2 regions of the Candidatus Thiodiazotropha sp. AKIB8 genome follow, and region 2 is predicted to be linked to the other one. Evidence: predicted binding sites of a transcription regulator. Region 2 holds the regulator's gene; the other holds the start of a gene.

Region 1 (15,590 bases), on a different contig from region 2:
AGCGCATGTTCGGGCGAGTGTGGAAATGGGCCGGACAGCACCATCAGACTGGCAAGAACATCGGTGTCGATGCTTACCGCATTCCTGTGGAATTGCGCCAGCTTCTGGACGATGTTCGATTCTGGATCAGTAACGATACCTATCAGCCGGATGAAATCGCCGCACGGTTTCACCACAAGCTTGTCTGGACACACATATTCCCCAATGGCAATGGCCGTCATGCGCGTCTGGCCACTGATCTGCTTCTTACCGCCCTGGGCCAGCCACGTTTTACGTGGGGCCGGGAAAATCTGGTCGATGCCAATGAAACCCGGCAGGCTTACGTGGATGCCTTACGCGCCGCCGATCAGCACGATTACGGGCCATTACTCACCTTCGTCCGCTCTTAATCAACTTTTACAATAATGCTCCGGCAGCATCAGAGGTGTAGACGCAACAACAAGGGTCGAAGCCCTAGAAATCGTAAGCGTTGGTGATGATCGCCTCGCGATCAATCTCTTCGATTTCGCCGTTATAGCCCATGTCGCGGGCGATGGCGTCGTAGTCGATGTAATAGCGCAGGTTCTCCGGGATTTCTGTCGTCTCTTAAGCCCTCTCAAGAGCTATTCAATGTGGCCGTTTGGGTGTATGGAAGAGCGCCATGCAGTGCTAAAACTCACTTTTGCGGACAGACTGGCGTATGTGCCTGGAGAAGGTTTTTTAACCCCGAAAATTACCTTACCATTCAATGATTAAGCAGGTTTTGGGGGGGTGGAAAAATTGGCGCGCCCGGAAGGATTAACGGCTTACAGCCGCTCTGCGGCACTTGCGTGCCTTGTCGAACCGATTATTTTGATTCGGAGGTTCGAATTATCTCAGATTCAAGAGGGGCAGTTTCTTCAGGGTAGAAATTGGTGGGGTAAAAAATGGCGCGCCCGGAAGGATTCGAACCTCCGACCCCCTAGTTCGTAGCCAGGTACTCTATCCAGCTGAGCTACGGGCGCGTTTTTGTGAAACGCGGATTCTGAAGATATCTTGGTCTTTTGTCAATGCCCTGATGGCAATTGGCTGACCTGCGAAAATTCTCCAACCCCTTAGTACTACTCCTCTTCGTAACCTGTAATCATCGCCTTCACATAGCCAAAGGGTTCCTTACTGGTGGTGATGGCCAGATAGAGGTGGGCCACCAGAAATGTCAGCATGGCGAAGGCAGCGGCGGTATGGATCAAAGCAATGCCTCCCAGACTCATCCAGTCCAGCCCCCAGGCTGACCACGAGGTATAGAACAGGTAGAGCAGGCCACTCAGCCAGACTGCTGGTGATATCAGACTATGCAGGGAGAGATAGGCCATACGCTGCAGGGGGTTCAGTTTATGCGCTCTGGTTTTGTGGAATGGATGCCCGCCCCCCATAAAGATGTCGACCCCGTAATATTTGGCCATCGCCATCAGCTTGTTTGCGCTTGAGGGGATATATTGTTTCCATTCCCCGGTGGTCAGGTGCCAGAAAATGGCGAATATCCATAGAGTGATCAGGGTCCAGGCGAAAGTGATATGCAGATCGACAGCCTTCTCAAAGCCGAAAATAGAGAAGGTTCCATGGATTTCGAAGCCTGTAATCAGCATCGAGATGATCAGGAAAGCCTGGGACCAATGCCATAAGCGTTCAAAGCGTTTGTACATCATTACTCGTGCCATTAGCCATTCCTCCTGTTGCGTAGAGCGATGCGGGCCAAGCCGTGAAGCGAGACCCCCCCCAGGGTTCCCAGAAATGCCAGCCAACCGATGATATCGAGCAGTTCACTCCTGTCTCTGCCTGGCATGTAGAATCCGCTCAGATTGGCCAATCGGCCGTTGCGGCTATGGCAACTATCGCAACTGAGGGCCTCTGCCTTTGGCGCTACCATATGGGATAGTGGCCAGTGATAGGTGGTTTCGATAAATCCGTACTCACCGCTGTAGGCTGCACCACCAGCATCCATGGCGGCCTTGATGGCCCGGTTCCAGTCGAAAGACTTCCAATAGGCCTCGCTGTCCTTACCGAACAGATGGGTCATGACTAATGTATTGTTGCCACTGTCATAGGGCTGCTTGCCCCGCATAATCTTGAAGGGCCAGATTCTGGCATCCGGGTCATCGTAACTTCCTTCAAAAGTGTTGATGGCAACAATTGCGGTAGGATCCAGTTTCTCGTCAAGTTCCTGGTAACGAATCTCACCCGATAGCCACTCATATTCAGGGATCAGGTTTTCTCCCCACTGGAAGTTGCCTTTCTTGGTGACATAGGTGACGTAACCATTTTCATCCTTCTTCTTGATGTGCTTTCCATCAGCATCCATTTTTCCTGCAGTCGACCAGTCCCACCAGGTTTTCGAAGGCACACCACCTCTGGCATAAAACGGGATGTGGCAGGTCTGACAAGCGACCTTATCGGTATGGTCATTGATTTTGTTGTTAATCGTCTCGGCATGGGGCTTCATGCCATGACAGGATTCGCAGGTCGCGCGACTTTGATCATCGCGACCCGGAATATCTATACCATGGGTATCCTTGGCAACTGTTGTGTAACGACTGCCTTTCAGGTCATGCCCCTCGGTAGTATGACACTCAACGCAGACAAAATTGAGCCCGTCGACACCCATATGTACATCCAACTCTTTCGTTGGGTTGTACATGGATGAGTCAAGATCACCATGTTTGACGCCATCACCACCACCGCCGAGAAAGTGGCAGTGGCCACAATTATGTCTGCCTGGTTTGCCTACATTCTGAGCTACATGAGAGAGATCCGGTGCTTTCCAGATTTTTCCTTTTTTGGGGGGGAAGGGTTTATCCACATAAGCTGGGTGTCCAGCGCCTGTTGGAAATTTTCTATAGGTATTTGTTGTATCGTGACAGGCAAGACAGTCGACATTCTCTTCTGAGGCAAAGTCGAAGTTGTCATCTTTCCAGCCATAACCGATATGGCAGCTGGTACAGCGGGCATAATTTGTCACGATTGAGCCGCAAAAGCTATTCACTATCTTCTTTTTACCTAACTCCTGACCCGTGTCAGGGTGGGTGAATTTCCAGTTCCAATGAAGAGTTTTATGGATCTGTTTACTGGCTTCGGTATGGCAACTCAGACAGGCCTTGGTTACCTCAGGCCCGGATTCAAAGTTTTGTTGTAACGCTTCGAATTTAGTGTGATCTGCTGTTGAATTGCTACTGATTTCATTTGCTGTTGTCGCTGCGGAAAGCGGCATGCAAGCAACTAAAAGAGCGCATGAGAGGGATAGTGCACGGAGATTGCAGCAGCTCAAAAATTGAACAATGCTAGACATGACGCCACCTTTGATAATGTTGCTGACGAACCAAAAGGCCCGCGAAATACAACTACTATTTATGCGTCCTGCATTAAATACGGGAAATAAGGTACTGCTACTGCTTAGAGAATAGAGCTATTCTCTTACAACCGGAGGTCAGTGGCTTGGCATCAGAAGATGCCAAGCCGGGTTAGTCTGCTTTTATAAACTGCTTTCTGCTGTTGCAATCAGTGTGGGTGCTGTCAACTCTTCAGAGAGGTGTTTGAACTTCTCTACCAATACTGGCCAAAGTAGATTGTAGTAGAGTTCACCACGCACCAGTTTCACACCCTTTGCAGGTATTTCATAGACAAGGGTTCGCTCTTCATGAGGTTTCAGACGCGAATCCTTACCAAGCGCAGTTGCGGTTGGCGGCATCGCCGGCTTGCCTTTGCTATCGGCCAGTGCGTAGACGAAGTAGGCCTGCGGGTCACCATCCTTTGGGTGCCCCTTGGCATTTTCCCAAACCACATTACCCTCAGCGTCATAGGCGGTCAGCTTCATGTAGATGTTTCGGAATGGAGCACCTGTCGGCAGGCTGTGGGGTTGGGGATTCTTAAGAAATGCGGTTGCACGTATCTTCTCCCCCATGGTCTCAGTCGAAACATCGAATACGACCGAACGCTGCAGAATGCTGCTGCTGTGGCCGCCACCCATGGAGTGATCAGCCAGGCCGTCATTAATTGGCATATGACAGGAGAGACAGTTGACCTGGGAGTGACTGATGGAGTACTCATTGCCTGTCTGACAAAGCGGTACGCCGTGCGGGTTATTGCGCTGATCATGGCAGCCCATACAGGCATCTGAAGTCTTCATCAGTTTTGGATTGCTCTCCATCGGCATGGAGGGGATCTCTTTACCATCCACAGTGACAGCCTCGCCTAAATGAGGATTGGGCTTGCTGTCGTCACTCATGTTACCACCACCGAAGACATCACCCGCTGCGGATAACTTCTGTAATGCTACATTGGAGTGTCTTCCAGGACCTTGAATGGAATCTTTTGAGTAGTCGTAGGACTTCAGTCCAAGCTGTAATTTACCATTTGCTGCCTGAATGCCGTTGTATTTCTTCAGGGTATGGCAAACGATACAGTTTACCCCTTCAGAGTAGGCAGGTTTGGCGTCCAGTTTGGTTGTTTTGTCCTTTGCTGCATTGGGTGCGTGGCACTGCAGACAGATTGGATACTTGCCAGAAGCCTTGTGTTTGACATTTTCTTTAGTCGGGTCACCGACCACCTTTTTGTAAAAAGTGGCGTGTATCGGATCATTGAGTGCTGAACTGTTACCGTGCATTGACCCTTTCCACTGTTTGTAGATCTCTTTATGGCAGGTCTTGCAGGTTTCAGATGAGATGTGGTGAAGTGGTTCAGCTGTTGCGAGATTCATGAAAGCGAACCAGCAGAAAATCACAATCAGCAGGTTTACTCTTTTGTTATTATCCATCCTTTTCCTCCTTTTTTATTTTTAAATTTGCAACTCCAGCTCCCTCTGTAATTACAAATTTCTGATCTACAATATTCCCATTTTACTGACTAGATTAGCAATTAGGGAAAACACTCATTTAACAAAAGCTAATATTCATTGCAGAAAATAATTATCTGCACTAATGATCAATCCGATATTGAACAATAATTATAAAAATAGCATAGTGTAATAGTGTGTGAAGGTGTGGCGCTGTTCTGAAAACAATTATTAAAGTTAAGCCAACGCCACGCAGAAATTCCTAGTAAATGGCTATGTAATCTGCACTGAACAAGAATGCGAAGGTTTAATGGAGCTGCACCTATTGAACGCTTTCACTAAATAATAATACGCACTAAAAGGGGGGGTACATGCATAAATACCAACCAAATGGATGCACTACTATCAGAATAGTGCTGGTACTTTTGTTTTGGATTGGTTTGGTTCCTCTTTCGGTGGCTGAAAAGGTAAAGCTGGATCCAAGTAATTGGGGACTGGAAGAGGGTAAAGAGTGTGTCTCCTGCCATAAAAAAGCTTCTGCAGGTTTAACTCATGAATGGCAGAACAGTGCCCATGCTGAGGCAGGGGTTAACTGTCTCGACTGTCATTTGGCTGACCAGGTCGATAATGATGCCATAGAACATGAAGGCGCAATTATCGCTACCATCGTTTCTCCCAAGGACTGCGGTCGCTGTCATACCAGGGAGTTTAAAGAGACAGAGGGATCTGTCCATGCAAAAGCGCTGAGCCTTATAAAAAACCGCCTGCCTGCACTTGCAGATAATTTGAGTGGTAAGGAGATGGTTGCTGCAGGCTGTGCACAATGTCATGGCTCCAAAGTGAAGGTGCGAGGAGATGGCACACTTACTCCGGAAACCTGGCCCAATACAGGTATTGGGCGTATCAATCCGGATGGTTCTCTGGGTTCCTGTTCTGCCTGTCATGGACGTCATAGCTTTTCCAAGGCGCAGGCGAGGGATCCTAGTGCCTGTACCTGGTGCCATACCGGCCCGGAATCTCCAGATGATGAAGTCTATCGAAGCTCAAAGCATGGCATGCTCTATGAGGCCAACAGATCCAGAATGAACCTGGAGAGTGATCAGTGGGTGCTTAGCAAAGACTACAGTGCCGCACCGACCTGCGTTACCTGTCATATGGGTGCCACGCCTGGCGTCAAGGCAAGTCACGATGTAGGTATGCGTGATGCCTGGAGTCTGAATCGTCCGGTATCTGAACAACAATATCTGATTATCTTTGAGGATGGAGACAGAAGGGAACTGCCAAAATCCCAACCTGCACCGCGACGGGGTACGGAACTGAATAAGCTTGATGGCAGCATGGCAAAAGTCAAAGCTGTGGCGACACCCGAGCGGCGCAGGCAGATCATGAATAAAGTTTGTCTTGAGTGTCACAGTAAGGGCTTTGTTAAAAGCGCGATGAAGCAGTTCGATGATGTGGTGAAACTCTATAATGACAAATTCGGAAAACCCGCTCAGGCAATCATGTCTGCACTCTACGAAATGAAACTGCTGACACCGGCACCCTTTGATGAGCCGATCGAGTTCAGCTTTTGGCGACTCTGGCATGACGAAGGTACTGCAGCGCGTCATGGTGCAGCAATGATGAGTCCCAACTACGCTTCATGGGAGGGGATGCATAAGGTAGGGCAGAACTTTTATGGCGAGTTTCTGCCCCAACTACGTCAGCTCGCTGGTGAAGAGAGGGCTAATGATCTGATCAAGACTCATGTCACCAGCCTTGATCAACACAGCTGGCTGAACAATCCATCAAAACCGAATCCGCTCCTCGGTTACGGTATTGGGAAGGAGAGCCATGAGTAAGCTTAAACTTCCCCTGTTCATTACTCGTCATGTCCTTTTTGCGCTATTGATTGGTGGAGTGGCAGGTATTGGTTTTATGCTGTTCTTAACCGAGTTCGATCATCTGACCAGCAGTGAGGCCTTCTGTACAACCTGTCATTCAATGGAGTTGGTTGCGGAACCCTATCGGCAATCACCGCACTACAAACCGACCTCTGGTGTACGTGCCAGTTGTGGTGACTGTCATGTTTCTGAAGGTGTGTTCGCCGCAACATGGGATCACTTTATTGGCGGCAAGGATCTCTTCAAACAGATATTCGGCTCGGAATATGATGATCCTGTGATCAATGCACTGCATCTGCCAGAAGCGGCATTTGCTGCAAGGGAGTGGTTTAAGAAGCGTGACTCCGCCACCTGTAAACGTTGCCATGTTAAAGAGGCAATATTTGGAAGTCGACCGGATACGCTCCTGATTCACCGTGAGGATGCCAAAGACAAAACCTGTATCGAGTGTCACTACAACCTGGTGCATAGAGTGGTACCTGCCAAATCAGTTTTCAAAAGAGACAAATGGAACCGGATGATTGAGCAGGAGTATGGATTACAGCCGGGTGAGGCTGACAAGTTACTCGGTGACCATTGATCTTGAGTGGACTGGAGAAAAAATGAGGGTACCCAATGGGACTACTGAAAATCGGTTGTAAGACAATGCGGGAGGGAGTATTGGTCTCCTCTATTTTTTTTATTGCGGGTATCCTGATGATTCTGGCCGGCACTAACGTTGTACCTGATCTGTTCTATATGCAGCAGGTGGTTATGTTTGCCGGACTGCTGTTGTTGCTGTTTGCACCATTGATTCTTATCGCCACTTTTTTACTCTCGGTATTGCCAGGTGCAAAAGAGAATCTGGATAAATGTGAACACTGATCTGAAATGGTTAAAAGGTAAACCTGAATCCACTGGCCAGGTTAAAGTTACACCGTTAATCTTATACATGACTGAAGTAAGCGTAAAAAACTCTCGCCCTTAACGTCGGGTATCGCAAAAGTCATAGGCTGCGGCCCTGTCGTAACTCTCATGCCCTGCATTCACAATTCATTGTGTTTTTATTGTTTATCTTCGTACAAAAACAAACTCCCATGCACAAGGCTAACTTGCTTTTTTATATAACAAGTTATGAGTGATTAAGCGCTAATTTTTCTGAAAATATTTTTCGATAGACTTGGTCACCCTCTGTGTAACGTTGTCCGACTGACAATCTAGGCCTATCAATAAATTACACAGCGAGTCCTTCTGGAATCACCGTGTGCTTCAATTAATAACATTCTAATAATCAGACGAAGTGGTTTTTTATGCCGTTCCAGCACACTATGGTGGGGCAGGGCCCCACCCTACCTGTCAGGTCAAGGTGTAGGGTGGGGCCATGCCCCACCAAGTCTGCTTAAAAAAAGAAAAGCAACGCTATACAAATCAGCGATATCAAGCACTAAAGGCTATATGATTTAGAGAGTACAGGGAAAGTAAATATGACGAAAAACACTGAAATTCCAGTTTAATAAATCTCTCCAAATATAGGGTTTATATGACGCACCACACTAGGAGGATGGTTTCAGCCGATCTAAATGAATTCAATCTCTGAAAACTGAATACAACCGGTAAGTTGATTGCCACTCTATCTTCTATTGCGGTATCCAAACATACACATACTGGAGACAGGGCTCGACTCAAATCAATTTATCTCATTGAATATAAAGAAAGATATTAATATGGCATAACTGTTGCTCACTCAAGGAAAGTGCGGAAAAAAGATAAAGCCGCATATCTGAATAGATCGACCTGGAGGAGTAGGGTGATGACCGAGACCTTTTACCAAGTCATGCGGCGGCAGGGGATTACACGTCGTAGTTTTTTGAAATTCTGCAGTTTGACTGCCTCTGCCCTGGGGTTGGGACCCGCAGTGGTGCCACGCATTGCCGAAGCAATGGAGACCAAGCCCCGAATCCCGGTGATCTGGTTGCACGGTCTTGAGTGCACCTGTTGCTCCGAGTCGTTTATCCGTTCTGCCCATCCGCTGGCGAAGGATGTGGTGCTGTCGATGATCTCTCTCGATTATGATGACACCATCATGGCTGCGGCAGGACATGAAGCCGAAGCGATCATTGAAGAGACCATCGAAAAGTACGACGGCAACTTCATCCTGGCTGTAGAAGGCAATCCGCCTCTTGATGAAGATGGCATGTACTGCATCATTGGTGGCAAGCCTTTTGTCGAACAGCTCAAAATGGCGGCAGAGCACTGTAAAGCAATCATCTCCTGGGGCTCTTGTGCCTCCTGGGGCTGTGTTCAGGCAGCCCGTCCGAATCCTACTCGTGCAACACCGGTACATAAGGTGCCTGGTCTAGCCAATAAGCCGATTATCAAAGTGCCGGGTTGTCCACCGATTGCTGAGGTGATGACCGCCGTGGTCACCTACATTCTTACCTTCGAAAAGTTTCCGGAACTGGATCGTCAGGGACGCCCGAAAATGTTCTACAGCCAGCGTATCCATGACAAATGTTATCGACGTCCTCATTTCGACGCGGGCCAGTTTGTTGAGGCCTGGGATGACGACTCTGCTCGCAAAGGTTACTGCCTCTACAAGATGGGGTGTAAAGGTCCAACCACCTATAACGCCTGTTCAACCATCCGTTGGAATGGAGGGCTCTCATTTCCGATCCAGGCGGGTCATGGCTGTATCGGCTGCTCTGAGGATGGATTTTGGGACAAGGGCTCTTTCTACCAGCATGTGACCGACACCCATCAGTTCGGTGTCGAGGCCAATGCAGATAAGGTCGGTTTGGCTGCTGCCGGAATTGTCGGTGCAACAGCTGCTGCCCATGCTGCTGTAACTGCTATTAAAAACGCGCAAAAGAAAGGAGACCGTGATCAATGAGCACCAAGACCACGCCAAACGGTTATAACCTTGATGATTCAGGTCAGCGCGTCGTTGTCGACCCGGTAACCCGAATCGAAGGCCACATGCGTTGTGAAGTGAATGTGGATGAGGAAAATATCATCCGCAATGCAGTTTCCACCGGCACCATGTGGCGCGGACTGGAAGTGATTCTCAAGGGCCGTGATCCACGTGATGCCTGGGCCTTTACCCAGCGGATCTGTGGTGTCTGTACTGGCACCCATGCATTGACCTCGGTGCGTGCAGTGGAAGATGCACTGAAAATAGAGATACCTGAGAACGCCAACTCCATTCGCAACATCATGCAGTTGACGCTGCAGGCTCATGATCATCTGGTTCACTTCTACCATCTGCATGCTCTCGACTGGGTCAATCCAGTAAATGCACTCAAGGCAGATCCAAAGGCAACCTCAGAACTGCAACAAAAGGTTTCGCCTAAGCATGCCAAATCCTCACCAGGATATTTTCGTGATATCCAGAACCGACTGAAAAAGTTTGTTGAGAGTGGCCAGCTTGGTCCTTTCAAAAACGGCTATTGGGATAACCCGGCCTATCTGCTTCCACCTGAAGCTGACCTGATGGCCGTCACCCACTATCTCGAAGCACTCGATTTTCAGAAGGAGATAATGAAAATACGAACCATCTTCGGAGGTAAGGATCCTCATCCCAATTGGTTGGTGGGTGGCGTACCTTGTCCAATCAATCTGGATGGTGTCGGATCGGTTGGTGCTCTGAATATGGTCAACCTGAACCAGATCTCTTCGATCATCGACAGTACCAGAGAGTTTATTAAAAACGTCTACATTCCAGATATTCTTGCTGTGGGTCAGTTTTACAAGGGTTGGCTCTACGGTGGTGGTCTGTCGAGTACGAATGTGCTTAGTTATGGTGATATCCCTGATCGCGCAAACGACTACTCTGCAGCCAACCTGATGATGCCCAGAGGTGCAATCCTCAATGGCAATCTCAAGGAGGTGCACGAAGTCGATCTGCGTAATCCGGATGAGATCCAGGAGTATGTCCCTCACTCCTGGTACAACTATCCCGATGGGGTCAAAGGTTTGCATCCCTGGGATGGTATTACCGAACCAAATTTCCAGCTGGGCCCGAATTCCAAGGGAACAAAAACCAATATCGAGCAGATTGACGAAGACGCCAAGTACTCCTGGATTAAAGCGCCGCGTTGGCGTGGCCATGCCATGGAAGTTGGTCCACTGGCACGATATATCATCGGTTATGCCAAGGGCCATGAAGAGATTACCGAACAGATTAACTTTGTACTGAAAACGCTAGATGTGCCGGTCACTGCACTATTCTCAACCCTTGGTCGGACAGCCGCACGTGGACTGGAAGCCGATTGGGCGGCAGACAAGATGCGCTACTTCATGGATAAGTTGATGGCCAATATCAAGGCGGGGGATTCATCAACCGCCAACGTCGACAATTGGGATCCTGAAACCTGGCCGAAAGAGGCAAAAGGTGTCGGTTTCAGTGAAGCGCCAAGAGGCGCCCTGGGGCATTGGATCAAGATCAAGGATACCCGCATCGACAACTATCAATGCGTGGTGCCCACCACATGGAATGGTTCACCGAGAGACAGCGAAGGCAATATCGGTGCTTTCGAAGCCTCATTGATGAACACTAAGGTGGAACGTGCAGATCAGCCGGTAGAAATACTGCGCACGCTGCATAGTTTCGACCCCTGTCTCGCCTGTTCCACCCACGTGATGAGTGAAGAGGGTAAGGAGCTGGCAAAGGTTAAGGTGCGGTAGTTACTAATCAGGCCATAGATATTAATACACTCAGCTGTCGTGTGTTTGCTCACGGCAAGGCATCAAAACGCCGCTGTAGCACTCCTACAGCAAGTTTTAGATAACGCAGTCCGTGAGCAAACACACGACGGCCTGTCATTAAATATCTATGACCTGGTTAGTATTCCGGATCTGAATTCACCATTCGTTTCAAGTTGTATTAGGAGTAGAGATGAAAAAGGCAATGATTGGTTTAAGTGGTTTGCTGGTAAGCGGGCCACTGTTGGCTCATGTTGGAGAGCACAGTGATGCAGAGTTTTTATCTGTAATTCTGCATCTGATGTCAGAACATCCACTGCCACTGTTGTTGGTTGGCGCTGTACTGGGTGGTTTGACCGTCACCAGGTTGCTCAGAAGTTGAAAAAGTACTGAAGCCAAGTTCGGTGCGGCAGGGCCGCACCCTACCTATATAAAAAAGACGTAGGGTACCGCCCAGCCGCACCAAACTGAATATCCGGCTCTTAGGGTCGGTTCGATTAGTGTTAACAGGCCCTAACATAAGATCGTTAATATCGATTCAGGAGAGACTCCAATGCAGACGACCATAAAACGCACTGCTGTCTATGTCTACGAAGCCCCCGTCAGATTATGGCATTGGGTTAATGCACTGGCGATTCTGGTTCTTGCTGTTACCGGTTATTTTATTGCTAATCCTCTGCCAACCATGCCAGGTGAAGCAAGCGACCACTTTCTTATGGGCTATATGCGTTTTGCCCATTTTGCTGCGGCCTATATATTTACGGTCGGATTTATCGGCAGAATCTATTGGGCCTTTGTCGGTAATGAACATTCGCGGGAGCTCTTTCATCTGCCATTCTATCGCCTCTCTTTCTGGAAAGAGTTAATGCACGAGATACGCTGGTACTCCTTTCTGGAAAAAGAGCCGAAGAAATATGAGGGCCATAACCCATTGGCCCATATCACTATGATTGTCATCATTACAGTGGGTGGCATTGCAATGGTCTTAACCGGCTTCTCACTCTATGCTGAACAGACCGGTCTGGGTAGTTGGCAGGATCAACTTTTTGGATGGTTGATCCCACTGGTCGGGCAGAGTCAGGATGTTCGTATGTGGCACCACTGGGGAATGTGGGTCATTGTGGTTTTCGTGATCATCCATGTCTATGTCGCGATCCGTGAGGATATTGTCTCCCGTCAAAGCCTGATAAGTACCATGATCAGTGGATGGCGCATGTTCAAAGATGATCGTTCCTGAACGCATTAATTGAAACCCTCTGGCGTATTCATGGATGAAATTGATACGCCACATGATAAAGCGCGGTATCCGCGCTTTTTTTATCTCAGTTAATTTATGATGTGGTTGCTCAACTCTTTTATTGAACATGGCTTAAGTAGATCTCTGTACAGACGAATTAGAGTTATTGAGGAGTCTTGATGCAATTATTTTGTCTCAACAATGTCTGTTATTAATATGGAAATTGATGTTGGGACTGTATGATGAGCGCATATATACCTCTAATAATCTGGCTTGTTAGTGCTGCTATTTGCATCTACATCGCAAGAAGGCGTCGTGTGAAACCCTCTTTTTTTCGTAATTTTATTGTTGTTCTGTTGGGGCCGTTTGCAATACCACTAGTGTTGCTTGCAGAATCAGAGACAACACAGCAGAACAGTAGCTGAATTGCGCAGAGAAAATCTGGGGCAGGGCGCGTACACGCTTCGGGTTACGCAGAGGGCATAAGCAATTAATAGAGGTGCCCTCAAAAGAAACAACTACTCTCCCTATTGCCGCCACTCAGAAGAACGATAGGAAAAAGTAACTATTCCCTCAGCTGACAAACTGATGACGATTGATCCCCAGTCGCTTGATGCGTGATGAGAGTGTTGTTGGTTTTAGCTGTAGTATTTCCGCAGCACCCTGCTGACCAAAAACTCTACCGTTGCTTTGCTTCAATGCAGCAATAATATTGTCGATCTCGTGCTGCCGTAGCTCCTCCTGAGTATAAATCGCAGAACTCTTTAAATTGGCAGGTCTTGGTGGGTTATTACTCTCCTTGTTGATGCTGAAGTCGAGGTGAATCCGGTGGTGTTGTGAAAGGATTACAGCGCGCTCGATAACGTTGATCAGTTCACGGATGTTACCGGGCCATGGATAGGAGAGCATGCGATCCATATCGCCTTGGGTAAACTGCAGTTCGCTCTTGCCGAACTTTGAGCAGGCGAGCTTGAGGAAGTGACTGGCGAGGATAGGGATGTCCTCTTGTCGCTGACGCAGTGGTATAGAGACGATGGGAAAGACATTGAGTCGGAAGTAGAGATCCTCACGGAAGCGGTGTGCCTCGACTTCATCACGCAGTTCCCGGTTGGTGGCGGCGATGATGCGTACATCAACATGGCGGGTGACTGATTCACCCACCCGTTCGAACTGCTGCTCCTGCAGTACCCGCAACAGCTTGCCCTGCAGCTCCAGCGGTATCTCTCCAATCTCGTCCAGGAACAGGGTGCCGCCGTCGGCCAACTCAAAGCGGCCGGCGCGGTCGCTGATGGCACCGGAGAATGCGCCCTTGATGTGGCCGAAGAATTCACTCTCAAACAACTCATGGGGAATCGAGGCGCAATTGACCCGGATCATGGGACGGTCGTGGCGGCTGCTGTATTCGTGGATGGCGCGGGCTATCAGTTCCTTGCCGGTGCCGGACTCGCCGGTGATGAGTACTGCTGCACCGGTCGGTGCCACCAGATCGATCTGTTGGATTACCTGCTTGATGGTAGCACTTCGGCCAACGATCTCTTTATAGTTGTGCTCAATCAGATACTCCTCCTGAAGGTAGGCGTTCTCCTTCTCCAGTTTCAGTTTTAACGCCTGCACTTGGTCGAGCGCTGCGCGCAGCTTCTCTTCCGCCTGTCTACGTTCGCTGATGTCACGAAAGATAATCACTGCGCCAACCAAGCGTCCCTCTTCAAGGATCGGGGTGCTGGTGTACTCCACCGGTATAGCTTTGCCCTCTTTGCTCCAGAAAACCTCGTTGTCCACATGACGTACCTCTCCGTCGCGAAAGGCGGCGAAGATGTGACACTCCTGTTCAGGATAGTGATCACCACCGGGGTGACTGTGGTGAATCAGATTGTGCATGTTTCTACCGGTCAGTTCATCGGCTTTCCAGCCAAGAATGCGCTCAGCAGCAGGATTGATGAAACTGGTCTTACCCTCGGTATCCACACCGTAAATGCCCTCACCGGCGGCATTAAGAATCAATTGATTCTGCCGTTCGAACTCACTGAAAACAGATTCGATGCTTTTCCACCGTTCAAGTCCTTCGCGATGCAGGGAGTTAACCTCAGTTGTATGACGTAATTTTTCCAGCCGCTCGTAGTTGCGCAGGGTAAAGATCATCAGCTTGGTCTCCTCCTGCTGCTGCACGCTGGCGGAGATCTCCAGCCGCAATAGCTCCCCCTCTGCTGTTTGTGCGCAGAGATCGTTGTTCCAGCTGTTTCCCTGGTGCAGAACCGCCTGAGTAAAGGAGATCATCTTTGCCAGATCGGAGAGAAATAGCTGACTGGGACGCAGTCTGAGTAAAGCCTCTTGCGGATAACCCAGCAACTGCCCGGCTGCTGGATTGGCCTGGACGATCTGATCGCTGAAGGGGTCGATCAGCACTACTGCTTCGCTAAGGTGAAAATAGATACTTTCTATCTGGGACTGCACGTGACTTACCTCGGATCTCAATACCTTTGATCTACCTACAAGAAAGATGCCAAGACTACGAAGTTTCGTAAACCAAGCTACGAAAATTCGTTAAATTACGAATATTCGTTGCACTGCGACTTACCATGATTAATCTGAAAATATCATAAAAACAATTACTTATATTTGTTGTGGCGCTATGGCACGGGGTTTGCAATTTCTCTTGTAGCAGTGCCTGTCAGTCTCTTCGCTGAAGGCGGTTGTAAAACAAATGCACCAGTCCGGTGCATACCCACCTGGTCATGCGCCGTGGGGAAACTGAGGAGTGATTATCCATGAGCTATAAGAGTCTTAACGATCCTTTCAATCCGGATGCGAGCCTGACCCACGAAAAGGGTTGCGAGTGCCAACAGTGTCAAGGTGCAACCTCGGCCGGGGCGGATCATCCTGCCCAAGAAGTCAAGGTGGCGCTCGACTCGTTAGCACCGAAACAGACTCTCACCACGGATACGGCATCTGACGAAGCATCCTTCACCTCCACCGAAGAGATGATGGATCGTGCTATCGAAAGCGCAGT
Region 2 (15,590 bases):
ACGGGAAGCATCCAACACACCTTGAGTGTGCCATTCAGCAGAGGTTTCAACACTGATTCGATCAGGTGCACCAAAACCATCGCCTGTCACAAGGTCATACTCTGGTACTACTCGACCACCAACCGGGCTTGTGGTGATATCTCCAGCGGGTAGATCGTAATGGGCACTCACCTCGATACGAGCAGAACCGATTTCCAATCGATTCTGAAGCATCACACCTGCGTCAAATTGGTTAGTTGGTATCGGATCAAAGGCAAGCTTTTCTTTTGCAGAGGCACGAACATCACCCGACACGGTATAGGTTAATTCTCCCGGTTTTCCATCCTCAGGTAACTCAACCCTTCGCGTGACTTCTATTCGTGGATCCAGACGCCCTTCACCTTGAACCTGAAAAGGCAGAAACAGCTGTGGCGCCTGTAACTCCAACGCAGCGCGCCCCCTGACACCCAGGGTAGTTTCATAAGCTGATACGTGGCCTTGTAAAAAAGCCATATCCTCTCCTGACAGGCCCACGGCAGCAGTTGTAACCACACCGGGAGAACCGCTCTCCGTAAGCGGATTTGCAACAGGATTTGCACCAGCGCCGGAGAGTACACCTGCGGCGCCGGAAAGATCTGATGCAACGTCGGCAACTGCCAGGCGTTGCAGCAGCTTTGTAGCTTGAATAGCTTCATCACGATTAGCAAAGGTCATTTCCACCCTATCAGCAGTTTGCAGACCCTCCTCAAACTTCAATGGAACATAAGGTATAGATACTTTTTGGGTAAAAGCTGCGAGAGACTCTTTATCCAGACTCACTCTGTATTCAGCATCTGCCCCTTCACCCAACTGGGTTACTTCAATATCACCACCCAGCTGACCTTTTAAACCAATTTGTATGTTTCCTTTGACTTCAGCAGTCACCCGCATATAGAGCTTGTCGCCATCGCTGTTTAGCTTATCGAAAGCTTCGTCGACCTGAACTGTTTTGACACCATCAGTTGCTGCCGCCAAAGTATCATCAACAATCTTATCCGCTTTGTCTGTAACTGAAGATGAAACCTCTTCAAGACGCTGAGTGCCGTAACCTGTACCCTGACGTGTAGCATCACCACCATGCCTGCTGTTATCTCCGAGTGCGCGATCCAGCGCGGAAGGCAAAGATTTCAACCGTTCTTCAGTTGTCATCTCATCTGATTTTGAACTTTGTGATTTTGCAGCAGGTGAATTATCACTATTTGACTTATTACTACTTGTACTTGAACTATTTTTGGAATTGGAAACACTATCGACCATGACAATACCACTCCAGAAAGAGATAGGTGATTTGATATGGTTGAAGGGTACAGGTGGTTCCCTATTGCTGTAATACGAAATAACCCTAGCTTGCAGAATATTTCATCTAAGCTGAACAGCAAAGACATTAATCTGTAATATTATTGTCATAATGCCAGCGAACCGGAAGAGACAATTTTGATTCAGAGGTGTAGTTACAGATCTGAATATTGCTGATATCCAACAAGGTAACATTCAAATCTATTCAGTACAGACGACACGGCACAGTAATATTTTTACCATATTAAAGTGCCGTTATATGATGAGAATACGCTGATCAAAATAGTGATAATCGATGAGTCACAAAATTTATATCGACAGACCAGTTCTGATTAAAAATATTTTCCAAACTTTTTAAATCTGGAACATTCACCATGCTTGCGATTGAAAGATTCAAGCTCTTGTTTGGTGTGAGTACGAAATCTATGTTTTTTATGACTCGTACAGATCGCTTCTTCCCAATTTTGAACAAATAACATAGCTTTAGCGTCCATAAAATGCAGCATAGTCACTCCCTGAGATAGATTTTAAGTTAAAACCTTAAGCAACATCTGAATTTGATAGGGACGACATTTTGCAGCAAAAACAGATCAAATCATGGCATAGATAAGAGATGATATGAACCGCAATTGTGAAGTGCAGAATAGCGTTAATACTACAACAAGATGTCAATCCATGACTTGTTCAGAGGTTTCTTAATCAATTGAAACAGATAGGCAACTTCGATAAGTGACTGGTAAACTTTTCTCAAAAAATTCAGATCGCATTTATCAAAGAGATGACTACCGATTGTACAAGGAAGAGTATAGACCCTGATGACACTTAACTATTGATTTTATGTATTTTTTTAATAGCCACTGTTTATTAAAATAGTCAATAGTTTCCTATAATTTCTGGGGGTGTTCGAAAACAGTTAGTGCTGCTTTATTACCGCTTTCCCTTGCGATATCTGCGGCTGTCAAATCCTGGGAGTTCTTTCTGCTCATATCTGCACCATGTTCTAACAGCTTTTCGATAATCGCAGGATTATGGTTATATCGCGCGGCTATCATTAGTGCGTCTTCGTTATTATTAACCAACTGGCTGATATCTGCACCCAGTTCAATAAGCTTATCGATTACCTCTGGGGTTGAACTATACCCCGCCGCCCCGGTTAAAGGCGTACCCATAAAAATTCCGTCAGCTTCATTGATCTCAGCACCACGGGAAACAAGTGCCTCGATTATCTCTGGATCCCTTACGACCATAGCCGCCCACATCAACACACCGCCATTTCTATTACCTGGCTCTAACGCCTCATCAGGAACTTCATCAATAGACGCAATGGTCGCAGTCTCCCAGAAGCCTTGTGTGCTGTATTTTCTATGCGGATTTGAAACTTTGAGAAAGACCGCAAAAAGTATAACGACAACTAAAGCGATCAATAATTTTGGATTTACGGAACTCAAACTACTTCCCTATATTCTACTTCAGACTTAAGTCACATCAGGTAAAACACTCATCCAAGCAGATTATCTTACAAAATGAGTCGATTCAAGGCGAGGATCGCACGTAAATGCCCAGCTATTGCGAAGATCCGCAACGCAGAAACAGCACATTCTATAAAGTATTTGCTTCAACCATTGACTTGATCGCTGCAGGAGCCTCCCAGGGTTGATTCTGATAACAATCCAACAGCCTGACTGCCAACTCAGGCCAGTGTTTCTTGCCGTCTTCCACAACCTGGCACAAAGGTTTCCAGTCATCATGAAGATGCCAGGCTTCATAGGCAGCAATCAGTTCAGGAAATATTGATTTCCGCATTCCAGTCAAACCACCCATATAGAAGTGTAGAGATGCTTCATCTTGTTGTGCTATCAGGTGGGGTAGAGTCACCTCACAATCCGCCCAATGATCTCTTACTGCTCTGGCCATGAGTTCAGCCGGTGAATGCCCTAGGTCGATAACCATCTCATTCCATTTTTCACCAAGTGCTTTACCGGCAAGATATTCACCCTGCTCATGCAGCAGAACAGCATCCAATTCTTTTTCAACCATATGATCCAGAGAGGTCTCCAGTTGCTGATCAAAGTCATAGTGGGAGAATGCGCGGCCCATTGCATTATCAGCTCGCTGCCAACGCCAATTTTCAAATTTTTCCCAAAGCAAGCGTCGAAAAGATTCCCGTCTGATATAGATCCGCCCGCCCTGATTCATTGCAGCGGGGGCGGTAAGATCTCTGGCCAGTTCACGTCCCGACACCCACACTGAAATCCCCTCTGGCTGTTCCAGCCGTTCAAGGTGCCCGAGAAAGAAAAGGGGTTTGTTTTTTGCACCATAGCCTGCGCTGTAGACCAGCCCCAATGGCTCAAGAGCATGGTTAATCGTCTCCACATCGAATGGATCGTAGTCCTCGCCATCAAGGGGCAGCGTTGCAAACTCGTCGTCAACCAGGGATTCCCAAAGTGCCTCACGAGCTGTCAGCCAATCACCAACGGATTCATTGGTCAATGATGCCTGGTAGTCGAGACCGTTTTCCCAACGGTAGTATTCACGCATCTTCAACAGATAGGTACAGAGTCCATAATCAGCCCCGTGACGGGCGTCTGAGATATGGCAATTCCGTTGAACCGCACAGCAGAGTTGTCTAAGCGTACCTTTCATTATTGGGTCTATTTTTCCGCCAGGTGAGCGTTGATCACTTATTCAGAGCCTGCTTTTAATCCTATCCTGAAGAATCTCTTTTACCACCCCTATTCTTCAGGGTAATCAAATATCAGAATCAGCCGTATAGTCAATCAATTCACGCAGTAACGCAGTTGCAAAGCAGCCGGCAGGCAGGAAAAATTCCAGCGCCAGGCTCCCATCCTGTAGAAATTGCCAAGTCAGGTCTTTCAAGCTGATTCGCAATGACCTGCGCTCTTGCTCCAGCCCGACATGCTCCAGGCCATTTCGCCATAGCTCGAATGGCTCTAATACCCTCGCCTCCAAATCACCGGCATCCTCATTGACTAGATTCAGCCCCCTTCCCCATAGAGGCCCAGTAGGATGGATGTCCAACTCTCGACAGCGCTGGGCCAGGATCTCATCCTCCTCTTCGTGGCAGGAAAACCCTCCTCGACTGCCATCGAGTTTGAAATAGTCTCCAGGCAAGGGGATATTCCAGATACCCTGCTCGATCCGCTCAGCCAGAACCTGATTGAAAAGCTGTGAACGTGCTGCCGATATCACCAGGCCGCGCAATGATCTGCTCATTCGAGGTCTAGCGGGTGAAAACAGGAGGTCAGCCTGGCCTAGGTTGTTGTAACCATGACCAAAGCGCTGTTCACCAAAATAGTTTGGCATCCCCGATATTTTGAGTTGTGTCAGACGCTTTTCCAGTAGCGTCTGATCTGCACTTAACTCTCTAATACGCAGTGTGAAACGGTTACCTCGCAGGCTTCCTCTACGTAATTTTCGTCTGTGTTTATGTACTGCCAATACCTGAATCAGTTCATCTTCCAGCTTGCTCCATTCAGGTTCAGGGCGTCCTGCCATACCAAGAGAGAACCATTGGGTGGTAACAGCATGTCGATCTTTCAACCCCGCGAAACCGACATCCTTTACCGGGATACCCGCCAGTTTTGCCAGCTGCCCGGCAAGCCATTGGGTATTGGTCTTGCGTTTCCTGATCTGCACCAGCAGGTGCTCACCCTCATCATCCGGCGTGAAGCCAACTATTTCATCGACTTGAAAATCTTCTGGAGTGGAACGAATCACCCCGGTTCCAGCCACGCCACCATGGGCATGAGGCATCTGCTCAATAGGCTGCCAGGGTTTGTCAGTCAATTTCCGACTCCTTCAACAGCACTGTAGCTAAAGCGGCAATCCCTTCACCTCGACCGGTAAATCCCATACCTTCAGTTGTCGTCGCTTTGACATTCACCCGATTCAGCTTAATTTGCAGATCGGAAGCAAGAATTTCACGCATATCGTCGATATAAGTGGCTAACTTCGGTTTCTGCGCTACGATCGTCATATCCGCATTTGCAACCATCAGACCCATGCTGTGAAGCTGCTCTATCACCTGGCGAAGCAATTTACGACTCTCTATGCCGGCGTAAGCAGGGTCATTGTCAGGAAAATGTCGGCCAATATCACCAAGGGCAGCAGCACCTAGCAAGGCGTCGCATAAGGCGTGTATGAGCACATCCCCATCCGAATGGGCCAGCAAACCCTGATCATGGGGCACTTCGACTCCGCCGAGAATCAGACGGGATCCGGATTCGAATCGATGGGCATCATAGCCCTGGCCAATACGCATACCAATTCACCATTCAACTTAAAGTGTTACCCATTCGGGTCGCTATAATAAGGGTACTTTGAACAGATATTGAATGGTGATCCAGGATCAACAAATCCCGCATCTGCGCATCCAATATTGGTTGTAGACAGGCTACTACCCGGGATCAAGAGAGGGCGGTAGAGGGTTAATCACCCGTAATATCACCAACCAGATTCGTTCATAGTTTCTTATAATTGACATTGTACGCAATGAACCAACTAAAAGCCGCCAATATTCCATACGAAACAGACCACCCCGAGCACGCTTAAGATGATTCAACGAGTAACCGCTGTCACTAATGACAGGGTCAAAAAAATTGAGGCCCTGAGAAACTTACCAAAGCGGGTTTTGAAATATGTTCTATCCGAAACCCATGTTGAACATCGAAATGCCAATACCACAATTGCAGTTGAAGGTGAACCCATAGACCAGGTCTACTATCTGCTGGCGGGTGAAGTCAAAATCAACTCAAATGATAGAAAACAGGTAATCTGTCGAGCTGAGCAACCCTGTAGCTCGCTTCCTTTGGTTGAGAGGAATCCCTGTGAGGTATCTGTTGACAGCATTACAGCTGTAGATCTTCTTAGCATTCCCCAAGAGCTATATGATTCAATAAAACGCCTTCCTCCCATCGTCAACAAGCGATCAAACAACACCATCGAACTTAGTGATACCAATGGCCCTGAAGCTGAGCTCTACTGGGAGTTTCATGAATCGGTGCAAAACAACACGTTGGAACTGCCCAGCATGCCGGATATCACCATGCGCATCGCAAAGGTGATTAATGATGGTAATTCCAATAGTGAGGATATTGCCCATGTTGTGCAGGCCGACCCCACCGTCGCAGCTCGTGTTATCAGTGTCGTCAACAGCGCAGCCTATCGGGGGAAACAGCCAATCGATAATCTGCCTGACGCAGTGACCCGTTTGGGTCGTTCGGTCACACACAATCTGGTCATCAGCTTCGCACTGGGAAAGTTGTTTCAAAGTCGTTCGAAAACTCTACAACAACGTATGGTCAAACTTTGGAAACATCTCAGCTATGTTGCTCCAATATGTCATGAGCTGGCGAACGTCACTCCAGGTCTTGCATCTGATCAGGCTCTACTATGTGGTCTGCTACATGACATTGGAGCGCTGGCCATTATCGGCGCGGCACGCAATAAGCCCGCTCTGATAGAGAATACTGAATTACTTGACCGTGTGCTTGAAAATCTCAAAGCAGAAGTTGGCGCTATGGTTCTGCGACAATGGGAATTTCCTGACTATTTTGTTCAATCCGCTCTGCATGCAGATGATTGGATGGAAGATATAAGTCATGAACCAGATTATGTTGATCTGGTGGTTATTGCTCAGCTTCATGCCTATATCGGAACACCAATGATGGTGAAGCTGCCGCGACTGGATCTGGTGCCTGCCTTCCATAAATTGGCGCTCGGCAAACTTACCCCACGACATTCAATCGGTATCCTGGAAAATGCGAGGGAACAGATTCGGGAATTGAGGAATCTGCTGGCGATCTAGTGTAGTTTGGTCCGAACGCGAAAAAGATTATTAACCCGGCACCTTAAGGGCACCTCTATTAACTATTCGAGATACCCTTTTGCAGATAGAGTCTGGCCAATTGCATATCACCAGGCCGGGTTATCTTGATATTCGTGCTCTCTCCCTCAACCATTTTAGGCGTGTAGCCTGAGAGCTCCATCGCCCCCGCTTCATCTGTAATCGTTGCATCACTCAGGATCGCCGCCTGAATAGAAGAGATCAGAAGTCCCAGGCGAAACATTTGTGGTGTAAAAGCGCGCCATAGTCCCTTACGGGAGACTGTTGCATCGACACCATTAGCACTGTCCAACCGCTTCAATGTATCGCTGACCGGCACCCCAAGCAGTCCACCAACCGGATGCTCATGCAGGGTCTCTATGAGACGACTTAGATCAGCGTCAGACAGGCAGGGTCTTGCGGCATCATGGACTAATACCCAGTCATCATCACTGGCTTGCTCTAAAAGACTATTCAGTGCATTCAGCACTGATTGATAGCGAGCTTCACCACCGGCGACCCTGATCACTCTGGGATCACTGGCATAGTCGCAAAGCTCCCAGTAGGCATCCTCTTCGGAAAGCGCCACATAGACGGCCGTAATACGTGGATGGCTGAGTAGTCTCGACAGTGTGTGGTCGATGATCCTGCGACCGGAGAGATCAAGATACTGCTTCGGTATATCTCCACCCATGCGTCGACCAACACCTGCAGCAGGTACCACTGCCCAGCATCTAACGCTCATTCGTTTCATCCTCAGAGGGGGTAACAACCTGGTAGAATATCTCTCCCTCTTTGATCATGCCCAGCTCGCTACGCGCCCGTTCCTCGATGGCATCTTGTCCACTGCGCAAGTCCTCAACCTCTGCTTGCAACGCATCGTTTCGCTTACGTAAACCCACCATCTCCTGCTGTAAGGTTTGAATCTCATCCTTTAGATTATTTACCTCAGCCAGGCTCCCCTCTCCTACCCAGAGTCGGTATTGCAGAAAAGCCAGCAGAATAACCAAAATGAAAATAGTGGTGCGCATGGTTCAAATCAAGGAACTCTAATATCAGTGGGCCGACCGATGGTGCTTATCCCTGGTAATAGCCCGCTATTGCGAAGATAGGCAACACAATAGCGGTGCATTTTGACGGCAAGCTATCGAATCATGAGTTGATCAGATAACCCTGAAAGAGCGGATAATTCACGAGCAGGCCAGGATCTCAAAAAGCATACTGCGCTCGGTCGTACCATCCGGATCAAGGGATTGCTACTGGAAAGGCATCTTTACCAGCATAGATTGCATCTTCACCCAATTGATCCTCAATGCGCATTAACTGATTGTATTTTGCGACTCGGTCTGAACGGGATAAGGAGCCGGTTTTGATCTGTCCAGTACCTGTCGCCACAACCAGATCCGCAATAGTGGTATCTTCTGTTTCACCAGAGCGGTGGGAAATCACTGCACTGTAACCAGCAGCCTTAGCCATATCTATAGCGGCCATAGTCTCACTTAAGGTGCCTATCTGATTGACTTTGATTAGAATCGAGTTGGCGATCTTCTCATCAATCCCGCGCTGCAGGATTTTAGTATTGGTTACAAACAGATCATCACCAACCAGCTGTACCTTTTCACCCAGTTTATCAGTCAGCAGCTTCCAGCCTTCCCAATCCCCCTCATCCATACCATCCTCGATGGTGATGATAGGATACTGATCCACCCAGGCAGCAAGATAATCGGTGAACTCTTCAGCACTGAATTTGCGCCCTTCCGATGCCAGGTCGTAGACCCCATCCTGATAAAATTCCGAGCTCGCGACATCCAGACCCAGATAGATATCGCGTCCAGAAGAGAATCCTGCCTTTTCTATAGCTTCCAGGATCACTTCGATCGCTGACTCATTGGAGGGAAGATTGGGGGCAAAACCACCTTCATCGCCCACCGCCGTTGCCATGCCCCTGCCCTTTAGCACACTCTGCAGAGCATGAAAGACCTCGGCGCCGTAGCGCACCGCTTCACGAATCGAACCGGCACCCACAGGCAGAATCATGAACTCCTGCAGATCGACACTATTATCGGCATGTGCACCACCATTGATGATATTCATCATTGGTACTGGCAAGCGGTAGGGACCAGATGAGAGGGAACGATAGAGTGGCAGCGCCCTCTCCTGGGCTGCGCCGTGAGCTGCTGCCAGAGAGACACCTAAAAGCGCATTGGCACCCAACTTTGATTTATTTTCTGTTCCGTCCAGATCGAGCATGCACTGATCTACACCAGACTGATCTGTAACATCCATGCCCATCAATGCCTCTTTGATGGGGCCATTGATATGTGCAACCGCCTGCAGAACACCCTTGCCCAGATAGCGACTCTTATCACCATCCCTCAACTCCAGGGCTTCACGTGATCCGGTAGAGGCACCGGAAGGCACCATTGCCCTGCCTATGGCGCCATCTGCTGTGAATACATCGGCTTCAATGGTCGGGTTTCCTCGTGAATCGAGAATTTCTCGTCCACGTACATCAACAATTTCAGACATTTCGTCTCCGTCTTGTTCTGTCGTTTGTTTCTATTAGCACTATTGTCATCAAGCAATGTTACAGGCAGATGACTCGCCAGATTTATAATTCCAATTCAATCAGGCCACTTTGTTTAACCTGTCTATCCAATGCCACCAGCGTTTCAAGAAGTGCCTTCATCTTCGCTAGTGGCCAGGCGTTTGGTCCATCACTCAACGCTTTATCCGGCTCGGGATGGGTCTCCATGAACAGACCTGCCACACCGGCAGCCACTGCAGACCGGGCAAGTACTGGAACAAACTCCCTCTGCCCTCCGGAATGCTTACCCTGTCCCCCAGGTAACTGAACCGAATGTGTCGCATCAAAGACCACTGGACATCCTGTCTCTCGCATTGCAGCAAGTGAACGCATATCTGATACCAGATTGTTATAGCCAAATGAGACTCCACGCTCACAAACCATCAGCTGCTGATTCCCCACTGCCCTGGCCTTCTCAACCACATGGGTCATATCCCAGGGTGCAAGGAACTGCCCTTTCTTAATATTAACGGGTAAACCCTGACTGGCAACACGCTGGATAAAATTGGTTTGGCGGCAGAGAAAGGCCGGTGTCTGTAAAACGTCAACACATTCAGCCACCTCATCCAATGGGGTGTCTTCATGCACATCTGTAAGGATAGGCACACCCAATTCAGCTTTGACCTTCTCAAGTATCTGCAGACCCTGCTCCATACCGGGACCACGATAACTCTCAGATGAGGAACGATTGGCTTTATCAAAAGATGATTTGTAGATAAAGGGTATTCCAAGATCGTTGCAAAGGCTTTTCAACGTCCCTGCTGTCTCCATCGCGAGTTGTTCACTCTCGATTACACAGGGGCCAGCAATCAGAAAAATGGGCCGATCCAGTCCAACTTCGAAATCACACAGCTTCACGCCTGGCTATCCCTATGTTTTCTGGCTGCTTCAATAAACCCAGAAAAGAGCGGGTGTCCATGACGAGGTGTGGAGGTAAATTCCGGATGAAATTGACAAGCCACAAACCAGGGATGTTCAGGTATCTCAACGATTTCGACCAAACGGCCATCAACCGAACGGCCAGAGACCTTCATGCCGGCAGTGACAATATCATCCAGGTAGCTGTTATTGAATTCGTAGCGGTGGCGGTGGCGTTCGACAATGACCTCTTTGTCATAGAGTTGATGGGTGAGGCTACCAGGTTGCAGCCTGCACTCTTGTCCGCCGAGACGCATGGTGCCCCCCATATCGGAGTTTTCACTCCGGGTTTCAAGCTTACCATCCGCATTCAGCCACTCCACGATTAATCCGATTACAGGGTTAGGCGTAGAGCGATCAAATTCAGTGCTGTGAGCATCTGCCAAACCGGCCACATGGCGAGCAAACTCAATCACTGCCACCTGCATACCCAAACAGATACCCAGATAGGGGATCGAGTTCTCCCGCGCATAGCTTACTGCAGCAATTTTGCCCTCTACGCCGCGATTGCCAAATCCCCCCGGCACCAGGATAGCATCCATACCCTTCAGGCTATCGATGCCACTCTTCTCTATCTGCTCAGAATCGACATAGTGAATAACCACCCGATTCCCGGTATGCACGCCAGCATGAACCAGCGCCTCAGAGAGGGACTTATATGCTTCGGTGAGATGCACGTACTTACCCACCATCGCGACTTTCACTTCTCCTTCCAGATTGTCCAGCCCTTCAAGAAATGCTTCCCATTCAGAGAGATCCGCAGGTGGCAAATTCAGACCAAAGCGCTGATTCACCAACTCATCCATATTCTGAGCATGCAGCAGCACAGGAATCCGATAGATCGAGTCAGCATCGACAGCTGAGATAACGGCCTGTTCAGGGACATTGGTAAAAAGTGCGATCTTTCTACGCTCCGCTTCCGGCAGAGGCTGCTCAGAGCGACATACCAGGATATCCGGTTGAATACCGATAGAGCGCAACTCCTTCACCGAATGTTGAGTCGGTTTGGTTTTGATCTCTCCAGATGCTTTGATATAGGGCACCAGGGTAAGATGCATAAACATCGCCCGTTGTGGCCCCATCTCCACGCCCATTTGCCGGATCGCCTCCAGAAATGGCAGGGATTCAATATCGCCTACGGTACCGCCTATCTCTACCAGACAGATATCCTTGTCAGCCGCACCAAGCTGGATACTGTCCTTGATTTGATTGGTGATATGGGGAATTACTTGAACCGTACCCCCCAGATACTCCCCTTTTCGCTCCTTGCGAATCACATTTTCGTAGATCTGACCTGTGGTGAAGTTGTTATTACACCCCATGGTACTGTCGATAAATCGTTCGTAATGGCCGAGATCCAGATCTGTTTCAGATCCATCTTCGGTTACAAACACCTCGCCATGCTGAAAAGGACTCATGGTGCCGGGATCCACGTTGATATAGGGATCCAGCTTGATCATTGTGACATCCAGTCCGCGGGCCTCCAGCAGTGCAGCCAGAGAAGCTGAAGCGATACCTTTGCCAAGGGAGGAGACAACACCGCCCGTAATAAAAATAAAACTGGTCATGTAATTCTGCTTACCAGGTTAGAGTGCAGGAAAATGGGATATAGGACGGGTGTAAACAGTAACAGATTGCCCCTCTTCACTCAATCTCGAAGGGCTAACCAACCTGGTTTCAATTTAGGTATTATTCAGAACTGCAACAAACTACTGATTCAAGGCATGTCCTCGATAAAAATATCTGCACTCTATATAAGGAAGTAACTCGGAACTCCCCAGAGATTTCCATCAGATCGCCCCTGAGAGCTGCTTGCTCAGGATCCAAATAGATCGAATCAAATAGACAAGATTGCCATGAAATCGTCTCCATACGGGGCTCAATAATTCGATTGATTATAACTGACCAGGGTCTATAATCGATTGGCGTGTTACGCAAATAACAACTACTGAGGCAAGTAGAACTTTACCCTACAGTCTGCCCCGTAACATGACAGACTTGGCGTGAAGTCCTTAACCATTGCATGATGGAGGCTGTAAGGCCGCTTTTCTACATCACCGATGTAGTATGAAAACAATCATTTGAGAGGAAGAAAGCATGACTAAATTTGCTAAAGTTCTGAGCATCGCGGCACTCGTAGCTGTGTCTACCAGTGCATCTGCCTGGTGGGGCAACGGCCCATGGGGCGGCAACCGTGGTTATAACAACGACGGCTACGGTGACGGCTATGGTGATGGCTCTGGTGATTTCAGCTTTGGCATGAGCGGCAACGCCCGTGGTTCTGGCTATGGTCGTGGTAATAACTACTACCGTGGCTACAACGGTTACGGTCCTTATGGCTACGGCGGCGCTCCTTATGGCTATGGCGCTCCTTATGGCGCACCATATGGTGGTGCTCCTTATGGCTATCCTGCACCTCCTGCAGCTGCACCCGCTCCTGCTCCGGCTCAATAATCAGGCCGATCAATAGCAGAAAAGCCGGCCTTCAGGCCGGTTTTTTTATTCGGCGACAGACTAAAAATCAATGATCCAAAGTAATAAAAACAGTAAAACTACTTGATCCACATCAAGAATTTCTGGAAAAATAGCTCGAATTGCCAGCCCACCAACAATTAAACATGGACGAAATAGGGTAGATTGGGAGACATTAAGCTGTATCAGCCTGGCATATGCGCCTGGTAAAGCAGCTTTTAATGTTTTTATTTGGCAAAACCGCCTCTGAGCAAAGCTAAATTCAGGGTGAGAGAGGACAATTCAAGGGTAAGAAATGCCTTAAACACTAACTGGGTGCACAATACATTGCCTATATAGCACCTGCCCATGCTGGAGCGATTACTTGACTAGTAGAAAAGTCGTATCATTTGAAAACATCAAGGTCGCCTGTAAAAACTGCAGCCTTGCCACCCTATGTCTCCCCATGGGGCTGACTCCGGACGATGTCGAACGCCTCGATGGCATCATCAAGCGAGGCCGCCCCTACCATCGAGGAGATCATCTCTACCGTGGGGCTGACAAGTTTCATAGCTTGCGGGTCATAACCAGCGGCTCGGTCAAGACCTACAGCCCTAATGAGGATGGAGGGGAACAGGTATTGGGATTTCATCTTCCCGGCGAACTTATCGGCCTCGATGCAATCCAGGACGATAGCCACACCTGCTCAGCCATCGCACTTGAGACTACAGCGGTATGCGAAATCCCCTTTTCCCAGCTGGAATCTCTGAGCTGCATAATGCCCAGTCTGCAGCACCAAATGTATCGTCTGCTCAGCCGGGAGATAGGTCAGGAGACGGAAATGTTGACGCTACTGGGTAAAAAGAGTGCCGAGGAGCGCTTAGCAACCTTCCTACTCAGCTTCTCAGAACGATTCAAACAACGGGGTTTTTCTGCCAGCGACTTCTTTCTCAGTATGTCACGCCATGAAATCGGTAACTACCTCGGTTTAGCAGTCGAGACCGTGAGTAGACTCTTTACCAGGTTTCAGGATGAAAACCTGCTTAGAGTAGAGCGGAAACATGTACAGTTACTCGACATACCGAGGTTGTATGACATCGTGCAAGGCTGCGATAGCGCCAAGTCCACACAATCCAGGGGTTAAATCCTAACTGCTGAGCCAAACGCACCTTTCGCCCATCTCCTCAAGTTGACGCTCATGGGCTTCAATCTCTTCAGCGCCGGCAACAACCACTTTGAGAGGGGGACGGCCGGCTGACAGTCGGCGGATATTATCAACCGATTGCTCATCACCACCCTGCTGCCCAAGATCGTCATCCAACACCAGCGCCGTCTGTCCACCGGTCATCATCAAATAGACATCGGCGAGTATTTCAGCATCCAGTAACGCCCCATGCAGCTCACGATGGGAGTTATCGATATCATAGCGTCTGCATAATGCATCAAGGCTGTTTCTCTGCCCTGGATGCATCTTCTTTGCCATGATCAGCGTATCGGTAACAGCACACAGTGCATCGATGCGCTGCGGGTTTTCCATCAACCTCAATTCATGATCAAGGAATCCGACATCGAATGGTGCATTGTGGATAATCAATTCAGCACCACGCACATATTCGATGAAGTCAGTCACCACATCACAGAATTTCGGCTTGTCGGCGAGAAACTCATTGGTGATACCATGCACCTCAATGGCCCCCGCATCGATCTCTCGATCTGGTTGCAGAAACTGATGGAAGTTATTACCTGTCAATCTTCGGTCAACCAGCTCAACACAGCCGATCTCTATAATTCTATGTCCCTGCTCTGGCTCCAGACCGGTGGTTTCTGTGTCGAGTACAATCTGGCGCATCATGACAACATCTCCTGAATACCCAGATTAGCCAGTTCATCTGCCAATTCATTCCCTGGATGACCAGCATGTCCTTTTACCCATTGCCAATCCACATCATGTTTACTTACTTCACTATCCAATTCCCGCCACAAATCAACATTTTTTACCGCCTTGCGTGCAGAGGTCTTCCAACCATTTCTCTTCCAGCCGTGGATCCACTGGGTAATGCCGTTTTTTACATATTGTGAATCGGTAGTCACTTGCACCTGACTGGGCCTTGTCAGCTCCTGTAACCCCCGAATTACCGCAAGCAGCTCCATCCGGTTATTGGTAGTGCCAGGCTCACCGCCATACAGTCTCTTTTCATGGCCTGCATAGCGCAGTACAACCCCCCAACCACCAGGCCCAGGATTCCCTTTACAGGCGCCATCACTAAAAAGTTCTACTATTTGAGTCATTTATACTTCTTAAAAATCCGTTAAGAGATAGGGTTTCTTATGCTTAACAGGCCTGATCACTAAGTCCCATTCCTGATTGTTGGTTCTGCTGCAGTGGGTAAAACACGTTTTTTTACCGACCATTTCGGGCGAATGTGTGTAAGAGTAACCACGCGCTTTACGGCCAATATGATATACACCCCACCA

The links. Region 2 encodes FNR, which switches genes on or off when oxygen is low (the NO sensors DNR and NnrR bind a similar motif). Its sites were predicted from a motif close to TTGATNTANATCAA; they were not measured.
Region 1: a site for FNR is predicted at 8,323-8,336, ahead of AC4IFB_RS20240 (hydrogenase small subunit). Genes of this name have one in related genera too.

The regions. Positions count from the first base shown of each region.
Region 1 is NZ_JBSYOO010000054.1:33,410-48,999, forward strand. Features, by position in the region: gene AC4IFB_RS20195 (mobile mystery protein B) at 1-389, shown strand, start outside; gene AC4IFB_RS20200 (hypothetical protein) at 454-573, opposite strand; tRNA gene AC4IFB_RS20205 (tRNA-Arg) at 907-983, opposite strand; gene AC4IFB_RS20210 (cytochrome b/b6 domain-containing protein) at 1,080-1,676, opposite strand; gene AC4IFB_RS20215 (tetrathionate reductase family octaheme c-type cytochrome) at 1,676-3,301, opposite strand; gene AC4IFB_RS20220 (cytochrome c family protein) at 3,485-4,765, opposite strand; gene AC4IFB_RS20225 (multiheme c-type cytochrome) at 5,155-6,624, shown strand; gene AC4IFB_RS20230 (cytochrome c3 family protein) at 6,617-7,246, shown strand; gene AC4IFB_RS20235 (hypothetical protein) at 7,282-7,530, shown strand; gene AC4IFB_RS20240 (hydrogenase small subunit) at 8,456-9,535, shown strand; gene AC4IFB_RS20245 (nickel-dependent hydrogenase large subunit) at 9,532-11,328, shown strand; gene AC4IFB_RS20250 (hypothetical protein) at 11,540-11,728, shown strand; gene cybH (Ni/Fe-hydrogenase, b-type cytochrome subunit) at 11,900-12,583, shown strand; gene AC4IFB_RS20260 (sigma 54-interacting transcriptional regulator) at 13,157-15,034, opposite strand; gene AC4IFB_RS20265 (CmpA/NrtA family ABC transporter substrate-binding protein) at 15,349-15,590, shown strand, end outside.
Region 2 is NZ_JBSYOO010000051.1:35,624-51,213, reverse strand. Features, by position in the region: gene AC4IFB_RS18520 (LysM peptidoglycan-binding domain-containing protein) at 1-1,167, opposite strand, end outside; gene AC4IFB_RS18515 (ankyrin repeat domain-containing protein) at 2,199-2,762, opposite strand; gene AC4IFB_RS18510 (Sfum_1244 family protein) at 2,914-3,957, opposite strand; gene truD (tRNA pseudouridine(13) synthase TruD) at 4,063-5,121, opposite strand; gene ispF (2-C-methyl-D-erythritol 2,4-cyclodiphosphate synthase) at 5,114-5,596, opposite strand; gene AC4IFB_RS18495 (HDOD domain-containing protein) at 5,888-7,141, shown strand; gene ispD (2-C-methyl-D-erythritol 4-phosphate cytidylyltransferase) at 7,200-7,904, opposite strand; gene ftsB (cell division protein FtsB) at 7,894-8,190, opposite strand; gene eno (phosphopyruvate hydratase) at 8,405-9,688, opposite strand; gene kdsA (3-deoxy-8-phosphooctulonate synthase) at 9,771-10,604, opposite strand; gene pyrG (CTP synthase) at 10,601-12,232, opposite strand; gene AC4IFB_RS18465 (sulfur globule family protein) at 12,762-13,118, shown strand; gene fnr (fumarate/nitrate reduction transcriptional regulator Fnr) at 13,501-14,259, shown strand; gene dnaQ (DNA polymerase III subunit epsilon) at 14,263-14,964, opposite strand; gene rnhA (ribonuclease HI) at 14,964-15,404, opposite strand; gene AC4IFB_RS18445 (class I SAM-dependent methyltransferase) at 15,464-15,590, opposite strand, start outside.